DNA from 4 places in the Arthrobacter sp. 179 genome. Region 1 is predicted to be linked to each of the others. Evidence: riboswitches for the same ligand, from Rfam matches in the RefSeq annotation. Region 1 holds a riboswitch; each other region holds the start of a gene.
What was found. Region 1 has a riboswitch for S-adenosylmethionine ahead of ACT3UE_RS03495 (hypothetical protein). Riboswitches for the same ligand answer to the same signal wherever they lie in the genome.
Positions count from the first base shown of each region.

Region 2: linked by a shared signal. The riboswitch ahead of ACT3UE_RS08390 (acyl-CoA dehydrogenase family protein) and the one ahead of ACT3UE_RS03495 (hypothetical protein) in region 1 are both predicted to bind S-adenosylmethionine.
Region 3: linked by a shared signal. The riboswitch ahead of ACT3UE_RS00985 (flavin reductase family protein) and the one ahead of ACT3UE_RS03495 (hypothetical protein) in region 1 are both predicted to bind S-adenosylmethionine.
Region 4: linked by a shared signal. The riboswitch ahead of ACT3UE_RS00310 (OsmC family protein) and the one ahead of ACT3UE_RS03495 (hypothetical protein) in region 1 are both predicted to bind S-adenosylmethionine.

Region 1 covers NZ_JBQSYU010000003.1:186,106-190,522, forward strand. The annotation lists gene ACT3UE_RS03485 (helix-turn-helix domain-containing protein) at 1-348, opposite strand, end outside; gene ACT3UE_RS03490 (sodium:solute symporter) at 515-2,047, shown strand; SAM riboswitch class IV at 2,205-2,315, shown strand; gene ACT3UE_RS03495 (hypothetical protein) at 2,366-2,611, shown strand; gene ACT3UE_RS03500 (VIT1/CCC1 transporter family protein) at 2,847-3,995, shown strand; gene ACT3UE_RS03505 (hypothetical protein) at 4,022-4,417, opposite strand, start outside.
Region 2 covers NZ_JBQSYU010000010.1:100,457-104,873, forward strand. The annotation lists gene ACT3UE_RS08385 (LLM class flavin-dependent oxidoreductase) at 1-786, opposite strand, end outside; gene ACT3UE_RS08390 (acyl-CoA dehydrogenase family protein) at 783-2,048, opposite strand; SAM riboswitch class I at 2,057-2,155, opposite strand; gene ACT3UE_RS08395 (OsmC family protein) at 2,536-3,141, shown strand; gene ACT3UE_RS08400 (sodium:solute symporter family protein) at 3,078-4,417, shown strand, end outside.
Region 3 covers NZ_JBQSYU010000001.1:190,394-194,810, reverse strand. The annotation lists gene rpsF (30S ribosomal protein S6) at 1-16, shown strand, start outside; gene ACT3UE_RS01000 (single-stranded DNA-binding protein) at 58-633, shown strand; gene rpsR (30S ribosomal protein S18) at 702-941, shown strand; gene rplI (50S ribosomal protein L9) at 956-1,411, shown strand; SAM riboswitch class IV at 1,627-1,741, shown strand; gene ACT3UE_RS00985 (flavin reductase family protein) at 1,794-2,300, shown strand; gene ACT3UE_RS00980 (hypothetical protein) at 2,320-2,766, opposite strand; gene ACT3UE_RS00975 (DUF1801 domain-containing protein) at 2,847-3,269, opposite strand; gene dnaB (replicative DNA helicase) at 3,835-4,417, shown strand, end outside.
Region 4 covers NZ_JBQSYU010000001.1:56,017-60,433, forward strand. The annotation lists gene ACT3UE_RS00285 (bifunctional metallophosphatase/5'-nucleotidase) at 1-225, shown strand, start outside; gene ACT3UE_RS00290 (hypothetical protein) at 276-728, opposite strand; gene ACT3UE_RS00295 (hypothetical protein) at 770-976, opposite strand; gene ACT3UE_RS00300 (SRPBCC family protein) at 1,042-1,494, shown strand; gene ACT3UE_RS00305 (DUF6226 family protein) at 1,697-2,365, opposite strand; SAM riboswitch class IV at 2,518-2,633, shown strand; gene ACT3UE_RS00310 (OsmC family protein) at 2,668-3,210, shown strand; gene ACT3UE_RS00315 (DUF805 domain-containing protein) at 3,756-4,373, shown strand.

The sequences.
Region 1 (4,417 bases):
GACGGCGCGGATGACCTGCAGCCGCTTCTCCGACCGACTGGTCACCAGGCGTTCGATGATGCCGTGCCCGCCCAACGAGATCCGCGGGGCATCATCGAAACGGACCACATGGGTCTCGGGCTGGGCAAACAGCTCCCCCACCGACACCGAGAGGACCTGGCACAACGTGACCAGCGAGGCCACCGAGGGCGAGGTCAGGTCGCGTTCGACCCGGGAGAGGAAGCCCTTGGTCAGCCCGGTCGATTCAGCCACCTGTTCAATCGTCATACGCTGGGCATGACGCGCCGCCCGGATCTTCGAACCGATGGCAATCGGGGCGTTGCTGGGCTCGACGGGCAAGGCCTTCATGGGCGGTGTACTCCGGGTCTTCACAATGGATGTAGGTGCTGCATTACGTCACACAGCATAGGCCAATTGACCTGTTAGCCAGATCACTTTAGCTTAGTAGGCAACAGATGTTTACCTGTAAACATCATTTTTTGATCATCCTCCCTTTTCCGACCAGAGGTTCCCCATGGACATCATCAATATCGCGATCGTCATCGCGTACCTGATCGCGATGCTCGCGTTCGGCTGGTGGGGCAAGTCCCGCACCAAGAACAGCAGCGACTACCTGGTCGCGGGGCGCCGACTCGGCCCCTTCTTCTACACCGGAACCATGGCCGCCGTCGTACTCGGGGGCGCCTCCACCGTCGGCGGCGTCGGCCTGGGCTACGAATTCGGCCTCTCCGGCGCCTGGCTGGTCATCGCCATCGGCATCGGGGTGCTGCTGCTGAGCATGTTCTTCGCCCCGCGGCTGCAACGACTGAAGATCTTCACCGTCTCCCAGATGCTCACCCTGCGCTACGGCTCCAAACACGCCACCAACGCCTCGGCGGTGGTCATGCTGGCCTACACGCTGATGCTCTGTGCCACCTCCACCGGGGCCTACGCCACGATCTTCGTCGTGCTCTTCGACTGGGACCGCTGGCTCGCCATCGCCGTCGGCGGGGCGATCGTGCTCGTGTACTCCACCATCGGCGGCATGTGGTCCATCACCCTGGCCGACCAGGTCCAGTTCGTCATCAAGACCGTCGGTGTCTTCGCCCTGATGCTGCCCTTCGCCCTCTCGGCGGCCGGCGGCTTCGAGGGAATCTCCGCCGGCATCCCCGAACGGGCCCGCGATGAATTCTTCAGTTGGGGCGGCCTGGGCGCCGAGACGATCATCACCTACTTCGTGGTCTACACCCTGGGCCTGTTGATCGGCCAGGACATCTGGCAGCGGGTGTTCACCGCCCGCACCCCCAAGGTGGCCCGCTGGGGCGGAGCCACCGCCGGCATCTACTGCGTGATCTACGGCATCGCCGGGGCGATCATCGGCATGTCCGCCCGGGTCGCCCTGCCCGGCATCGACATCGAGGCCCTGGGCAAGGACGTCGTCTACGCGGAGGTCGCCATGACCCTGCTTCCGGTGGCCGTCGGCGGGATCGTCCTGGCCGCCGCCGTGGCGGCCATGATGTCCACCGCCTCCGGCGCACTCATCGCCGCGGCCACCGTGGCCCGCAACGACGTCACCCCCTTCGTCGCCAGCTGGTTCGGCAAGGAGATCGAGGTCAACACCGGGCGCAACCCCGAGCACGACGTCGCCGCCAACCGGTACTGGGTCCTGGGCCTCGGGGCCGTGGCGATCATCCTGGCGATCCTCGTCAACGACGTCGTCGCCGCCCTGACCATCGCCTACGACATCCTGGTCGGCGGGCTGCTGGTCGCGATCCTGGGCGGGCTGCTCTGGAAGCGCGGGAACGGCATCGGCGCCGCCCTGTCCATGGCGGCAGGGACCCTGGTCACCCTGACGACCATGATCACCCTGGAGGCACTGTCCACCGAGAAGTTCTCCGGGGTCTACGCCAATGAGCCCATCTACTACGGTCTGGGCGCCTCGTTGGTGGTCTATGTCCTGTTCAGCCTGCTCTCCCCGCCGACCCGCCCGGAAGTGGCCCGGCACTGGTCGGATCGGGTCGCCGGACGGGTCGACATGGAGGGCGTTTCCGCCGATCAGCAAGCCTGAACCCGCCCCGGCGTCGTCCTCGTTCCCCCCGGGTGACAGTGCTCCCGGGGGAGCAGATGTCGAACACGAATCTAGCCGCACCAACGCTGGGATGCAGCGGGAATGACGTGGAACACAGCTTGGGTTGCCCCGGCAATCACGTTAGGCTGGCAAAAAGCTTCATGAGACGCGGGCAACAGCTCCGACTACCCGCGCACCAACCCCAGGTTCGTGGGTGGTTCGGATGAAGAAGCGGCCCGCACGACAACGTGTTGGGTAAGAACGCACGAGAGGAAATCCGTGGCGCAAAGCGTCTCCGTCCTTCCAATTTTCGATTCGATGCTAGGCACCGTCTGCCTCAACGTGGACGGTCACTGGGAGCGCTTCATCGCGCCCCACCCCAAGGATCTCGACCATGCGCTGGCCAACACGGCCGGCCGACCGGTCTGGGAATCCGACTCCTGCGCACTGACCGTGCGTATTCCCCGGGCACACCGCCCCGACGGGGAAGCACAGGTGTTCTTCCTTGAACGCCTGCCCGTCCGCGACCGCGCCGAGGCTCCCTCGGGTATGCTGGTCGGCTGAAGGGGAGTAGTTCCACACCCCACCCGCGCTGGATCGTTGATCCGGCACGGGTGGACGAGGACCTGTCGACATACCGACCGCCCTCCCGGCGGTCCGGCATTCCACCCGGCACCACGCCGGGCGAACGAGACCTTCGGCCCGCCACTGGCGGTCCGAGGCTCGTGGCCACCCACCGACCTTTGACCGGCAGTCCCGCACCACCGCGGGGACATACGAACCGATTGAAGGACGCCCAATGACACCGGATGCCCCCTCCCCCGACGCCGATCCGCCAGCCGCGGAGGCCTCGCGTAGGGAGCCCACGCCCGCCGAGATCCGGCGCTGGCGCAAATACCTGGCCGACGAACGCGTCGAAGGTTCCATCTACCTCACCCTGGCCAAACGCCGTGAGGGCGAGGAACGCCAGATCCTGTTGGGTCTGGCCCGGGCGGAAGCCCGCCACCAGGAGCATTGGTCCAATCTTCTGGGCGAGCATGCCCGGAAGACCGCACGCCCCTCGCTCAGCCGCGTCATGCTGCGGTTCATGGCCCGCAACTTCGGCTCGGTCTTCGTCCTGGCCTTGGCCCAACGGGCCGAGGGCGCCTCCCCCTACGACAGCGACGCCGACGCCACCGCTCAGATGGCCGCCGATGAGCTGGTGCATGAGGAAGTCGTACGCGGGCTGGCGATCCGCGGCCGCAACCGGCTCTCCGGCAACTTCCGGGCCGCCGTCTTCGGGGCCAACGACGGGCTGGTCTCCAACCTGGCCCTAGTGATGGGCATCGGCGCCGCCGGGGTGTCCAGCGCGCTGGTCCTCTTTGCCGGGGTCGCCGGCCTGCTCGCCGGCGCCCTGTCCATGGCCGCCGGGGAATACGTCTCCGTCCGCTCGCAGCGCGAACTGCTCACCGCCTCCCAACCGACCCAGATCACGCTCATCGCCGCCCCGGACCTGGACCTGCAGGCCAACGAACTGGTCCTGGTCTACCGGGCCCGCGGCATGAGCCGGGAGGCCGCCGAGCACCGGGCCGCCGAACGGCTGGGGACCTTCAGCTGCGACTGCGACCCCTCATTGTCCCTGCAACCCGAGGTGCCCGAAACCGAAACCGGCGGCGACGAACACGAGGCCCTGGGCTCCGCCTTCGGCGCCGCCGCCTCCAGCTTCTGCTTCTTCTCCTCGGGGGCCTTGGTCCCGATCCTGCCCTACCTCTTCGGTATGGGCGGGCTGCCAGCCCTGCTGGTGGCCCTGCTCCTGGTCGGGGTCGCGTTGATGCTGACCGGGGGCATCGTCGGACTGCTCTCCGGCGCCTCCCCGGCCAAACGCGGGTTCCGGCAGCTGGCCATCGGCCTCGGTGCCGCCGGGGTCACCTACGTTCTCGGCCTGCTCTTCGGCGGGAACATCGGCTAGGACCCGCAGAACCCGGCCCCTTCCGTTCAGCTGGCGCGGCGCATCCGGCGGGCTGCGGCCACGGGGCGGCGGTCCCCCGCCGGGGGCGGGGTCGGCTCCTGCGTGTCCGGCTCGCCGGCCGGTTCGGTGCCCTGCCCGGGGGCCGGAGCATCCCGCCGTCCGGCCTTGGCTGCGGCGATCATCTCGCGTGCGGGCCGGCGTGGGGTCGTCGTCAACGGCCGGGGGGTCGCCCCGATCGGCGGCAACGGCTCCACGGGCACCTGCGGGGCGTTCTTCCGGGTCTTCGCCGCCTCGGCCTCCTCGGCCCGCGCGGCCTTCGTCCGGCGTTCGTGTTCCTGCCGGGCCGCCCTCTCCTCCTTGACCCGTTCGGCGGCGGCGGTCCGTTCCGCCTGGGCCCGCTCGAGCTCCGCCGCCTTCTGCGC
Region 2 (4,417 bases), on a different contig from region 1:
GGTGTCGGTGAGGATTTCTTTGGTCGGACTATTCACGAAGACGGATTCGGCGTTCGCCCCCGCGAATTCCAGGCCGCGCGGGGAGGCACCGGCCTGGTAGATGACCGGGGTGCGCTGCACCGAGGGTTCGGTGATGGCAATGCCCGGGACCTTGAAGTACTTGCCCTCGTGGCCGATCTCGTGGACCTTCGACGGGTCGGTGTAGACCCCCGATTCCCGGTCGCGGAGAACGGCGTCGTCCTCCCAGGAACCCTCGAGCAGCTTATAGACCACTTCGAGGTACTCATCGGCGTGGTCGTAGCGTTCGTCGTGTTCCATCTGGTCTTCCTGGCCCATGTTCCTGGCTGCCGAGGGCAGGTATCCGGTCACCACGTTCCAGCCGAGGCGGCCGTTGGTCAGGTGGTCCAGGGTCGCCAGTCGGCGGGCGAACGGGTAGGGGTGTTCGTAGGCGGTTCCGGCGGTGACCCCGAAGCCCAGGTTCTCGGTGACGGAAGCCATCGCGGAGACCAGCAGGAACGGGTCGTTGACCGGGACCTGGGCGCCGGCGGAGAGCGGGGTGGAGTTGGTGGATCCGTAGACGTCGTAGGTGCCCAAGACGTCCGCGATGAAGATCCCGTCGAACAGCCCCTTCTCCAGCGTCTTGGCCAGCTCGGTCCAGTAGCCCAGTTCCTTATAGCGCCACGCCTGGTCCTGCGGATGACGCCACAGCCCCGGCGATTGGTGGACCACGCAGTTCATGTCGAAGGCGTTCAGGCGGATCCGGCGGCGTGCTGGTGTGGTGCTCATTTTTCTCCTTCAGGGGTCTTGAGGTCGCCGACGGCGCCGAGTTTGCGCGGCGTCGCGGCGTTGACCTCGTAGTCGCCGACGATGCGGGACTTGTACATGGCGGGGTTGTGGGTGGCTATGGTGCGCGCGTTGCGCCAGTGGCGGTCCAGGTTGCAGGCGGTGGAGGTCGCCGAGGCGCCGAGGCCGTCGAAGAGCTTGCTGGTCGCCTCGAGCACGAGTGGTTGGATGCTCGTCTGGGCCCGGTTGGCGGCCAGCTCGCTGACCGCGTACTGCTCCGCGGGGCTCAGCCCCGGTTGGCCGATCACCGATTCGAGTTCGGCGATGGCGGCCAACAGGATCGCGTCCACGGCACAGGCGGTCGCCGAGATCTCTCCGATGACCTGCAGGACCTGGGGTTCATGCCGGGAGGGGACGCCGGTTCCGGTGGTGAAGGCTCGTTCACGCAGTTGGGTGTGGGCGCGGGCGTCGGCGAGGACCGCCCGGGCGATACCGGCCTGGACGGCGAGCAGCACCAACTGGAAGATGGCCGATTCCGGGTGGACGTCCAGCACCTCGGGGTCCAGGAGCGTATCCACGGGAACCCGGGTGAATCCGGTGGTCCCGGTGCCGGTGAGTTGTTGGCCGAACCCGTCCCAATCGTCGTGGATGACCACCCCCGAATGCTGGGTGGACACCACCGCGACGTGGCGCCCTTCAACCGCCGGCGCCATGGCGGTGACCGCCACCCAGTCGGCGAAGAGCGTCCCGGTGCAGTAGTACTTCTGCCCCGTGAGCAGCCAGCCGGCCTCGGACTGTTCGACGGCGGTGTTCAGGTGGCCCAGGTCGTTGCCGCCGCGCTCGGTGTAGGCGTTGCCGACGATCTGCCCGGCGACGAAGCGGGCGAACCAGCGCGCCTTGACCGCCTCGTCGTGGAGCAGCAGCACCGATTCGACGAAGCCGATATGGGCCCGCAGCAATTGGGCGATCTGCGAGTCGGCCTCCCCCAGCTCGATGAGCAAGCGGAAGGAATCAACCAGCGAGGCGCCGAAGCCGCCGACCTCCCGGGGGACCCGCAGGGCACCGAAGCGGGCCTGGTTGAGCCAGCCGACCTGTTCGAAGGGCAGGATCCGCCGGGCATCTCGGTCGGCGGCGCCATCGGCGATGCTGGCGAACACGGGTCTGAAGACCGCCGCGAGTTCGTCGTAGTGTCCGTCGGCGGGCACGCCGGGGGTCAGTTTGATCAGGTGTCGCGGGGTCACTTCGTCGATCGGCAGGGCAGCCACAGAACATCACTCCATCGGTTCCGGCGTGAGCACCTTCCTCCCGACGGATCGGGAAGGGGTTGCTGCGGCGTCACGGAGCCAGATCTCTCGGCCGCTCTGGATGGTTGTTGTCTCCATTGGGCCACATCATGGGCCCTCAGCGCCACCGTTGGAGTCAACGGAAACCACTTTTCCGGGGTGTTTCAGCCCAGGTTCCGAGCCCCAGGCAATCCAAGCAACATCGAATATTTCCGTTATTTGCACGGGTTCTGGACACGAAAGTTCAATCCGGGCACCTCGCAGGAAACATCAATGAAATATTTCGCAACGCGTCGTGTGAAGTTGCTTCTTCTGGTGCCGGTGGCCTTTAGTGGAAAGGTACCCATCCCGAGCGGCCGAGAGATCTGGCTCCGTGACGCCGCAGCAACCACGCCGAACAAGGCCCCGCCACCCCGCGGAACCCGTCACCGGCGAAGGTGCTTCCGCCAGGAACGATGGAGCTGAGTTCATGAGCATTGCCCCGACCCGTACGACCGACGCACAGCAGACCCGCCTCGGGGGCTCCGTCTCCCCGAAAGCCCACGACAAACGCATTCGTTCCCAAGGGACGTGGCAGGGATCCATGCGGACGAAGATCCGGATCCGGGCCTTCGGCTTCGAAGTGGACGAGCCCGAACCCGTTGGCGGGACCGATACCGCCCCCACTCCCATGGAATACATGGTCGGCGCAGTCAACGCATGCCTGGGCGTGGTGGTCGAACAGATCGCCGAGGAACTGCAGATCGGTCTCGAAGCCATCGAGACCTATTGCCTGGCTACCCAGGACACGCGCGGATTCGCCGGTACCGCCGATGTCCAGCCCTTTTTTCATTCCTGCCGGATCGCCGTCCACGTCCAGACCGGAGAACAAGATGCCAGCCGGTTGGACCAGCTGACGACGTCCGTGGAATCACGTTGTCCGGCGCTGACCCTGATCCGCGCCGCCGGCGTTGTCGTGGATCTCCGCTGGCATTTCGCGGAGTTGATCGATGTCGACGCTCCTGAAAGGGAATGCAACAACGCGGATGCCCTCTCTCGCGGTCTCGACTCGCGGTCCCGAAAGGTGGAGCAGTGACATCGGCGGGCGCATGGACCATCGGCTTAGCCGTGGGCTATACGGCTCTTTTGCTCTTTGGCGGCCGCTGGTCCCGCGTGCGCGCAGGGCGTCCCGGCGGACAGGGCTTCTTCGATGGCGGCCGTTCCTTCAGCCCTTGGACCGTCGCCTTCTGCATCACGGGGCTCTTCTCGGGCTCTTCATATATTTCCATCATGGAACTCAGCTATCGGACCGGGATTTCCGCTGCCTGGTACGGAGTGGCCGAAACGGTGCAAATTCTGCTGATCGCCTTGTTGCTGGTGAAACCGCTGCGGGAGAAGCTCGTCGTGACGGTCACCGGCATCATCGGTGATCGGTTCGGTCGGGCGGCTAAAGCCATCGCGGGCGTCATTACGGCGGTCACTTTCCCCATGTGGTCGGTGGCCACAACGATCGCCTTCGCCTCGGCTTTGACGGCGTTCACCGATTTGCCGCTGCAATGGACGGTCACTGCGACCGCGCTGCTTCTGTTGGTTTTTCTCTGGTCGGGCGGCATGAGGTCCGTGGCATTCAATCAGACGTTGAACTGCCTGGTCTTCGTCGTCATGCTCGTCATCGCGGGCTTCGTAGTGTTGTCGAATCCCGGCCCCGGCGGTTGGCAGGAATTGGCAGCCACCCGTCCGGCGATGGTCGACCCCGGAAATGCCGGGCTGTCCCTCATCGTCGCCTGGTTTGGGACATTCATCGTCAATGTGCCGCTGGCGCAGGCTGCCTTCCAAATGACCATGTCCTGCCGCTCTCCGCGTGACGGCCAGAAGGGCCTGTATGCGGCAGCCCTCTTCGGGATCCCCTTCATCGTCCTCGGTGCCCTGGTGGGGACCTCCGCAGCCATTGCGGTTCCCGACCAGGAACTTGGCCTCGTGGCTGTCCCCTATTACATCAGCGAGACCCTGCCGGCGCCGCTGGTCGGCCTCTTCTTCCTTGGCGTCTGGGCCTGCGCCATGGGCTGGGCGGGGCCATGCCAGTTTTCCGGAGCCACGTCCCTGGGCCGTGATGTCGGCAGCGCATTACGCCCCAAGGCCACCGAACAAGATCTGGTTCGCTACACCCGGTACTCCTTGGTTGCCCTGACGGCCTTGATGATCCTTTACGGGATCCTTCGCACCGAGCAGGCTGCCTGGTGGAACGTCCTTGCCTGGACCTTGCGCAACGGGGCCACGTTGGCGCCGGTTCTCGCGGTCTTCCTTTGGCCGTTGGCCAGCCGTCGGGCAGTACATGCAGCCATGCTTTCCGGGTTCCTTGCCGGCATTGCCTG
Region 3 (4,417 bases), on a different contig from region 1:
GGTCGTCGCAGAGTAGTCTGCGTCGACTTTTCGTAGAAACCGACTCAAGGAGGCACCATGGCAGGCGAAACCGTCATCACGGTCATCGGAAATCTCACCGCTGACCCGGAATTGCGTTTCACCCCGTCCGGTTCTGCAGTGGCGAACTTCACCATTGCCTCGACCCCGCGGACCTTCGACCGCCAGACCAGTGAGTGGAAGGACGGCGAAACGCTGTTCCTTCGCGCATCGGTGTGGCGCGATGCTGCCGAAAATGTCGCCGAGACGCTGACCAAGGGCATGCGCGTCGTCGCCCAGGGTCGGTTGAAGTCGCGTTCCTTCGAAACCAAGGAAGGCGAGAAGCGCACCGTCATGGAGCTGGATGCCGACGAGATCGGCCCCTCGCTTCGCTACGCTTCCGCCAAGGTCACCCGCACCCAGCGCAACAACTCGGGTGGTGGCGGCTTCGGCGGCGGTAATGCCGGAGGAAACTTCGGTGGCGGAAACCAGAGCGGCAACGCTGGATTCGGTGGGGGAAACCCCGGCGGAAACCAGGGCGGCACCTGGAACGCTCCGGCTCAGGACCCCTGGGCCTCCTCCTCCAATAACGGTGGATGGGGCAATGCCGGCGGGTCCGACGAACCACCCTTCTAAAGCAACACCTCTTATTCACCATCCCGCGGAAAAATTCTGCGGGCTCCACCAGATAAAGGAGCTCCACGATGGCTAAGGCTGAACTCCGTAAGCCCAAACCAAAGTCCAATCCCTTGAAGGCCGCTGACATCACCGTCATCGACTACAAGGACGTAGCATTGCTGCGCAAGTTCATTTCCGACCGCGGAAAGATCCGTGCCCGTCGCGTGACAGGCGTCTCCGTCCAGGAGCAGCGCAAGATCGCCCAGGCCATCAAGAACGCGCGTGAAGTTGCCCTGCTGCCTTACTCCGGCGCTGGCCGCGGCTAGGAAGGGATAACACCATGGCAAAGCTGATTCTGACCCACGAAGTAACCGGTCTTGGTACCGCTGGCGAGGTCGTCGAGGTGAAGGATGGTTACGCACGTAACTACCTGCTGCCCCGCGGTTTCGCGCTGCTCTGGAGCAAGGGTGGTGAGAAGCAGGTCGAGTCCATCAAGGCCGCCCGCACTGCTCGCGCCATCGCATCCCTCGAGGATGCCCAGGCATTGGCCCAGAACTTGTCCGCCCAGGCGGTCAAGATCACGGTCAAGGCCGGCCAGGGTGGTCGCCTCTTCGGCACCGTCAAGACCGCCGATATCGCCAACGCAGTCGAGGCCGCCGGCCTCGGCTCGATCGACAAGCGCACGGTGGAAATCCCCGAGCACATCAAGTCGACCGGCAACTACCAGGCAACCGTCCGTCTGCACGAGGACGTCTCCGCGACCATCGACCTGCAGGTCGTCGCCGCGAAGAAGTAGCCACCACCGCGAACCGGCTACCCTCCCCACGGGAGGTGGAGCCGACCACGGTGGACCCGAGGGGCCCTGCGCGTAAGCGCAGGGCCCCTCGGTCGTTAAGGCCCGACATCGTCGGCGGCCCATGTGCCTCCGGCTGTGGCCCCCGGGAGGCGATCTTGCGAAATATTGCGGAGATCTTTGACCCCGGGGACCCACCGGCCCTAGCGTGGACCATGAATCAAGAGCGCCACCTTCCAAGCCCTGGCTGGGTGGCCGGCAACCCTCTCACGGTAGTGGGGTGCTCCAGGTGATGATTCGGCCGTCCGGCTCCCCGGGCGGCAAGTACCGCACCCCGTGTGGATCCCGGGATCCACCGGTGTGCCATACGCCGGAAGCAGAGCAGATGACACTGTCCCATGATCTTCAACCCGACGCACTCCGCCAGGCCTTCGCGCGCCACCCTTCGGGAATCGCCGCCCTGTGCGCGATCATCGATGGCGAGGCCCAGGGCCTGGTCGCCTCCTCCTTCACCGTCGGGGTCTCCATGGACCCTCCGTTGGTGATGTTCGCGGTGCAGAACAGCTCCCGGACCTGGCCCATCGTGCGGGCCGCGGGCCGGATCGGCGTGTCGGTTCTCGGCGAGGCCCATGAGCGGGTCTGCCGGCAGATCGCCTCCAAATCGGGTGACCGGTTTGCCGGGTTGCGGCTGGACTCCACCGATGAAGGGGCCCTGTTCCTGAACGAGGCCTCCCTGTGGTTGGACTGCAGCGTGGAACGCGAATTCCCCGCCGGGGACCACCATGTGGTCCTCCTGCGGGTCCACGGCCATGCCGGACACGACGGGGCCCATGACCCGTTGGTCTTCCACGGTTCGGCCTTCCGCACGTTGCAGGCGGAGGCCCTGGTCTAGGACCGCTGGGGGGGGGTGGCTACATGCCCCGCAGGGTGTCCACGTATCGTTTGGCCTGGAGCAGCCCCAGGCCGGTGTCCTGCCTGATCTTACGTACCGCGCCGACGTAGTTTCCTTGATTGATCAGCTGCATGACGCGGTCGAAATTGGGGTTTCCCGGACCGGGCGCCATCCCCGGGGGATGTTCGAGGTCGAACCCGGTGCTCTGGCCGGTGCGTCCGGGGGAGTTGCGGGCGGCCTGGGCCGCCCGAGCCGTCGTCGCCGCCCGGAGCTTTTCCGCCTTCTCCGTGTCGATCTGCTGTTGGTGGGCCGCCGTGGCATTGAGGCGGGCGATGTATTGCTCGGCATCGCTGGGGTGGCCCGAGGGTCGTGTCTTGAAGATCCAGGTCAAGGCACCGAACACCGCGAAAAGGACGACGATCGCGACGATCGCCGTCAGCAGTTCGGAACCGCTGATTTCAGACATGTCCCCTCCTGGGGTTCGGGGCCGCCGCGCGGGCGACGGTCTTTCCTCCATTATTTCACGTGCCTTGGCTCCGGACCCGTTCAGGGCTGGTGAAGTTCGGTCATCACGTGGTGGTGTCCAGTATCCATGAGTTCACGCAGGATCCCGAGCCCGACGTCGGCCAACTTGTTGACGTAGAGGCACGAAGCGCCCAGTCGGTGCTTGCCGAGTCCAGCCGGGAGCCCGGCCGCGGCCGGGGGGTCCGTCAGCCCGTAGAGGGCCAGCGAGGAGGCGCGGGGAGAGCACCCGATCGCCGGGGTATCTCCTTCACGCCCGCTGGGGTAGCGGTAATGGTAGGAGCCGAACCCGACGATGCTGGTTCCCCACATCATCGCGGGCCGACCGCTGGCTTCCTGCATCATCGACAGAAGTGCGTGGGCGTCGTCCCGCCGCGCGGGGTGCTCGATGGCAGCGAGGAAATCACGTGGATCCACCTCTGTCGGTCGGGTCTTCGCTGCTGACATCGTGCCAGCGTGCCAGTGCGATTCGGCGACGGCAATGGATGTCCCGGCCCGGCCCGAGGACGCGAAAGTCAAAGCTACCCACAGCTGGCGGCGTGTCTGTGGAGAACCATGGCCAACTTGTGGATAAGTGGCGCCTGCACACATGTGTGCTGCTTGGCAACCTGCAAGTAGGGGGTGAATGTTGACGAAAAGTTTTCTTCCATCAGTTGTTATCCACAAGTAAAATGCCTAGTCAGAGCAGGGTTATTGAAGGAAAATAAAAGTAATCCACAAGCCCGTCCCCAGACTGTGCACACAACACGCCGCGTCACCCACAGGTTCTCCACATGGGCTGTGGATAACTCTCTTTGGTTCTGCCCGTCGGGGGCATAGGGTGACAGGGTCCCCGGCTCCAACCGGGCTGGATTCCCCGTTCGTCACCCGCGGCACCATTGTGTCGGTGGGTCGCATTCACTGGGATACTAGAGGGACGTGGCTGCGCCGCATCACCGGCGCCGCGCTGAGAGGGAAGGAACCGGACGTGACGCTCACGCACACCGAATCAGGGTCGTCGAATTCATCGGACATGGGGCGGACCCCGCCCCAGGACCTCGTGGCGGAGCAAAGCGTGCTCGGTGGCATGATGCTCTCGAAGGATGCCATCGCGGACTGTGTCGAGGTCCTGCGGGGCGTCGATTTCTATCGGCCCGCGCATGAGGCGATCTACGAGGCCGTCGTGGACCTCTATGGCCGGGGCGAACCCGCCGACGCGGTGACGGTGTCCGACCACTTGACCAAACGCGGGGAGATCTCCCGTGTCGGAGGACCCGCCTACCTGCACACACTGATCCAGTCGGTGCCGACCGCGGCCAACGCCGGGTTCTACGCGGAGATCGTCCGTGAACGGGCGGTATTACGCCGGCTGGTTGAAGCGGGCACCAAGATCGTGCAGATGGGCTACAGCCAGGACGGCGAGGTCGACGCGATCGTCAACGATGCGCAGGCCCAGATCTACGCGGTGGCCGAACGACGCACCTCGGAGGACTACGTCCCGCTCCGCGACATCATCGAAGGCACCGTAGACGAGATCGAATCGGCGGGCCAGCGTGGCGAGGGAATGATCGGGGTGCCGACCGGCCTCTATGAACTCGACGAACTGACCCAGGGCC
Region 4 (4,417 bases), on a different contig from region 1:
CACATCACCTCGATGACCTTCGACGGTGCGGCCATTGCCGACGACGACGTGTTCAAGGTGGTTATGAACTCGTTCCTTGCCGCCGGTGGTGACAACTTCACCACGTTGGCCGAGGGGGCAAACGCGACCGACTCGGGCCAAAGCGACCTGGTCGCTGCCCTGGATTACTTCGAGGCCCACGACGTCGTCGACCCGGCCCCGCTGGGCCGGGCCGTCGCGCAGTAGTCGCAGTGTCCGCGCCGGCCATTCGCCGGCGCGGCCGTTGCCGGCCGCCTTCAGCCCATGCGCGAATTCGCCAGGATGATGCCGATGGGGGCCGATACCAGGATGATCACGATCATCGCCCGGTATCCATAAAGCCACCACCGCTGTTCCGAGGCAGCACCGCGGGCCGCCCAGATGAACAGGCCCATGGCGACGACGATCAGCCCCGCACCAATCCACGTCAGCAACGTCAGGGAGAACATCGAGCCACCCAGTACGGCGATATTGGCGAGGTTGTACGTCAAGACTTCGGCCGAAACGAAGCCCTCCGACGGGGTTTTTACGGCCAACCGGGCCTGGCCCAGGCCCAGCACCACTTGCGCGACACCGACCACCAGCACCAGATAGGCGACCGCCCAGGCGGCCAAATAGGACGGGGAGGCGGCACTGATGGCGGAGAAGAGACCACCGAGCAGCATGCCGAGGCCACCGATGACGAGGAAGGGAGTCGCTGTTCTGTTCACGCCTACAGACTACGGATTCACCGTCTCCCGTGGAACAACCCTCAGGCCCGGTTCTTCAGGGTGTCTTGACGCCGAAACTCCCGCACCCATACGGAGAGCGTGAATCCGGAGCCTGCGACGATGAGCGCGCCGATCACGGGCAGCCACCAGGATTCCCCGAAGAGCCCGAAGACCAACAGCAGTAGACCCACGAGGATCATGGCGCAGTAGGCGGCAATCAGGAGGCGTTGCTGGGTGGAGAAGCGCATACGCGCACCGTACCGCGTATTCGCCGACCTTTCGAGAGGCGGGCAACACCTGAGAGACTCTGCCCATGAGCGTTTCCTTCCAGTGCACGACGTGGACCACCATCCCTCAGGAACACTTATTCGATCTGGCCCGGAACATCGACACCCATCAACAATCGCTGGCGAAGTCCCGGGAGGAGGCCATCGCCGGTGTCACTTCCGGCCTCATCTCACTCGGTGAGAACGTGACATGGCGGGCTTGGCACTTTGGCGTCCCCCTGAAGATGACCAGCCGCATCATGCAGATGGAAGCACCGCACTCCTTCATCGACGAACAGGTCAAGGGCCCGTTCCGCTGGTTTCGTCATATCCATGAGTTCAGCCAGGAGTCGGGGGGAACAACCATGGTTGACCGCGTCGATTTCGCCGCACCGTTCGGCCCTCTCGGTCGTTTGGCAGAGAAGCTCTTCCTGGCCCGTTATCTGCAGAAGCTCATCGAGGAGCGGAACCGCCATCTCAGCGCCGGGCCCGTGGACTAATTAGCGGCCCTGATTGCGCGGATGCTTCCGTGCAACGCGTTCATTTCCGCGCTTATGGTTGCCGGTGATTCGCGCCATGAGTGCCTGCGGTTCTTGTGTTTCGATGTCGGCCAGGAAGCACGTGGCCATCATCCCGCGCAGTGTTGACGCCCGCCGGCCCTGATGGAAGATCACGACGGAACCGCCACGGGCACACGGTTTGTCAGCCCCCTGCCGCACCAGCCGCGTCTCGCACCGCTTCCGGCCACGGCCGCCAGTGCCCATCGGAAGGGAGCATGGCTTCTGCCACCTCCATCCTTCCCTCGGGCACATCCTCGGCATGGATGCACCCGGCTTCTTCCCACCGGCCCGGCTCGGCCAGCCGATAATCGACAGATTGGTCGTCGTTGGGATTAATTCGTTCAAAATAGCCGCCTGAGACGACGGCTCGCACCACGGATTCAAGGTTTTCCAACAGCTCCTGGACATCGTCATCGCAGGCATCGCAACCGCATACCGGATAGTGGGCGTCGTAGAGGGCGCCAGCGTGCAGGAAGATCCCCGGGAACCCGGTGAAGACGAAGGTCAGCGGGGCCGCGAGCAGGTTGGACGGGACGACCCGGACCGCGTGGACGACGTCCTCCGAGGGGAACAGCAGATCGGAAGCAACCTCCGGGTCCCGTTCGGCGACGACGTCAAAGGCGTCCAACAGCCAGTCGAGCTGGGCATCAGCGACCTCATGCAAGGGAGCGAACCGGTGTCGATGGCCCACCGTGGAGTAGGCGCGCGAAGGCGGAGACATCCCTTCCCACCGATGGCCGTAGGCGATCGGGGCGCCCTGTCCATCGCGATGGATCTCCGGGGTGAACTCCGGGCGCCGGTATCCGCTCATGGCCCCACGATAACCGCTGGGATACCCCCTGGCGAGGGGAATCCTGCTGCGGGGATGGCGGGCTCTCCACCCGCGGATGACCCGGCGTATGTCTCCGGATGACGCGACGCGTTTGCCCGATCGGCGTTCCCGCCAGCAGAATCGAACCCAAGAATCAAGAGATCCAACCTGAGGCCCTGGCCGGTTGGACGGCAACCCCCTTCGCCATAGTGGGGTGCCCCAGGTGACGATTCGACGCCGTCCCGACCGGGAGGCGTAAGTATGGCGCAGCGCCACGCTCGCCATGACAGCGAAGGAACGCCATGACCCAGACCCTTGCAGAAACCAGCATTTCCAACCGCGCCGAACGCCTCGATTCCGCGGGATCCGCCTGGGCGGAACGGATCGGTCAGAACACTGCCAGCGCATCGCTGCAGTTCCGCGCGACGGCCGACCCGGTGGGCTCGGTCGGTTCGACCATCCGCGCCGGACGCCACGAATTCACCGTCGACGAACCGGCGGCATTGGCCGGGGACGACGTCGCCGCCAGCCCCGTCGAATACGCCCTCGGGGCGTTGATCTCCTGCCAGGTGGTGGTCTACCGCCTCTATGCTCACCAGCTGGGCATCACGATCGACTCGCTGGACATCTCGGCGGACGCCGACCTGGATGTGCGCGGCCTGTTCGGCATCGAGGACAAGGTCCGCCCGGGATTCGGTGATGTGCGGCTGACCGTGGACGTCTCGGGTCCGGCCACCGAGGAACGCTATGCCGAACTCCAGGCGGCCGTCGACGCCCACTGCCCGGTATTGGACGTCTTCACGAACCCGACCCCGGTGACCACGACCCTGCGGGTCAACTCCTAGAAGGCGGCCAGCAGCCGACTCCCAACAGGACCTCCGAACCGGCTGTACCTGCCGAATTGCACGGTGTTGTCCCTGGGGCTGCGGCTCCTGGTGTCCAGTCACGATCCATGAAGCAGCGATCTCTTGATGTTCATGAAGTGAGCTTCTGTCTAGTTCGACGGTCCAGTGACAACTGTCCGGCTCCCGGCACCGTGATGGCCAAGTTGAAACCGCTGAGCTGTCGTGGATCGGGGTCTTCCCCGAGGACCAGTGCGCCCAGGCCTGCCACTGCCGGCGGCGGGAGCCGTCAGCAGGGCAGTGGCGGTGGCCGGCAGCCTCCAGAGGTCCCCCTGAACCACAAGGTGTAGGCGGGCAATCCTCCGATGCCACCGAGCTAGAGGTAGCCGGTTGCCCCGGCGGCCTCGAGCTAGTCGGGGTGGCTCCGGGGGCCTACCCCACACCAAGGGCAGACACGACGCGACATGGGGAGTCCTCCCCATCGCATGTCAAGGCTCCATCTGGAAGACTACTCCCGATCACCCGAAATACTTTCGATGGAGGAAATTTTGAGCAGCAGCACCCCCAACCCCTATGGCAACCCCGGAGGGGTCACCATGCCCACCCATGGTGAGGCTCCCTTGGACCAGCCGCTCTACGGGGCCAGCTTCGGCCAGGCCATCAAGCGCTTCTTCAAGAAGTATGCGACCTTCTCGGGTCGGGCCAGCCGCAGCGAGTTCTGGTTCTTCGCGCTTTTCAACGCCATCGTCTACACCGTGTTCTACGGCTTGGCGATCGGATTCGGACTGGCCGGCTCCGACCCCGTCACCGGTGAAATGGGTGCCGGCGGGGCCATCCCCTCCTTGGTGATCGGGCTCTATGGGTTGGCCATCATCATCCCGTCCATCGCCCTGAGCGTCCGCCGCCTGCACGACGGCAACTTCAGCGGATTCCTGTACCTGCTGATCCTGGTGCCGATTCTCGGTGGGCTCGTGGTCCTCGTCCTCATGATCATGCCCTCCGTCCCCGAAGGTGCTCGTTTCGACGCCGATGGCGGCGCGGCAGCCTACGGGAACGCCTTTGGCACCTCTGCCGGGTACCCGGGAGCACCGGCTGCCGGCGGCGGTTTCGCGGGCCAGAACCCCCCACAGGGCTACCAGCAGCCCACCGACCCGACCCAGGGCTAGCCAAGCCCCGGCGATGTCCCGGCGGTCCGCCGCCGGGGCATCGG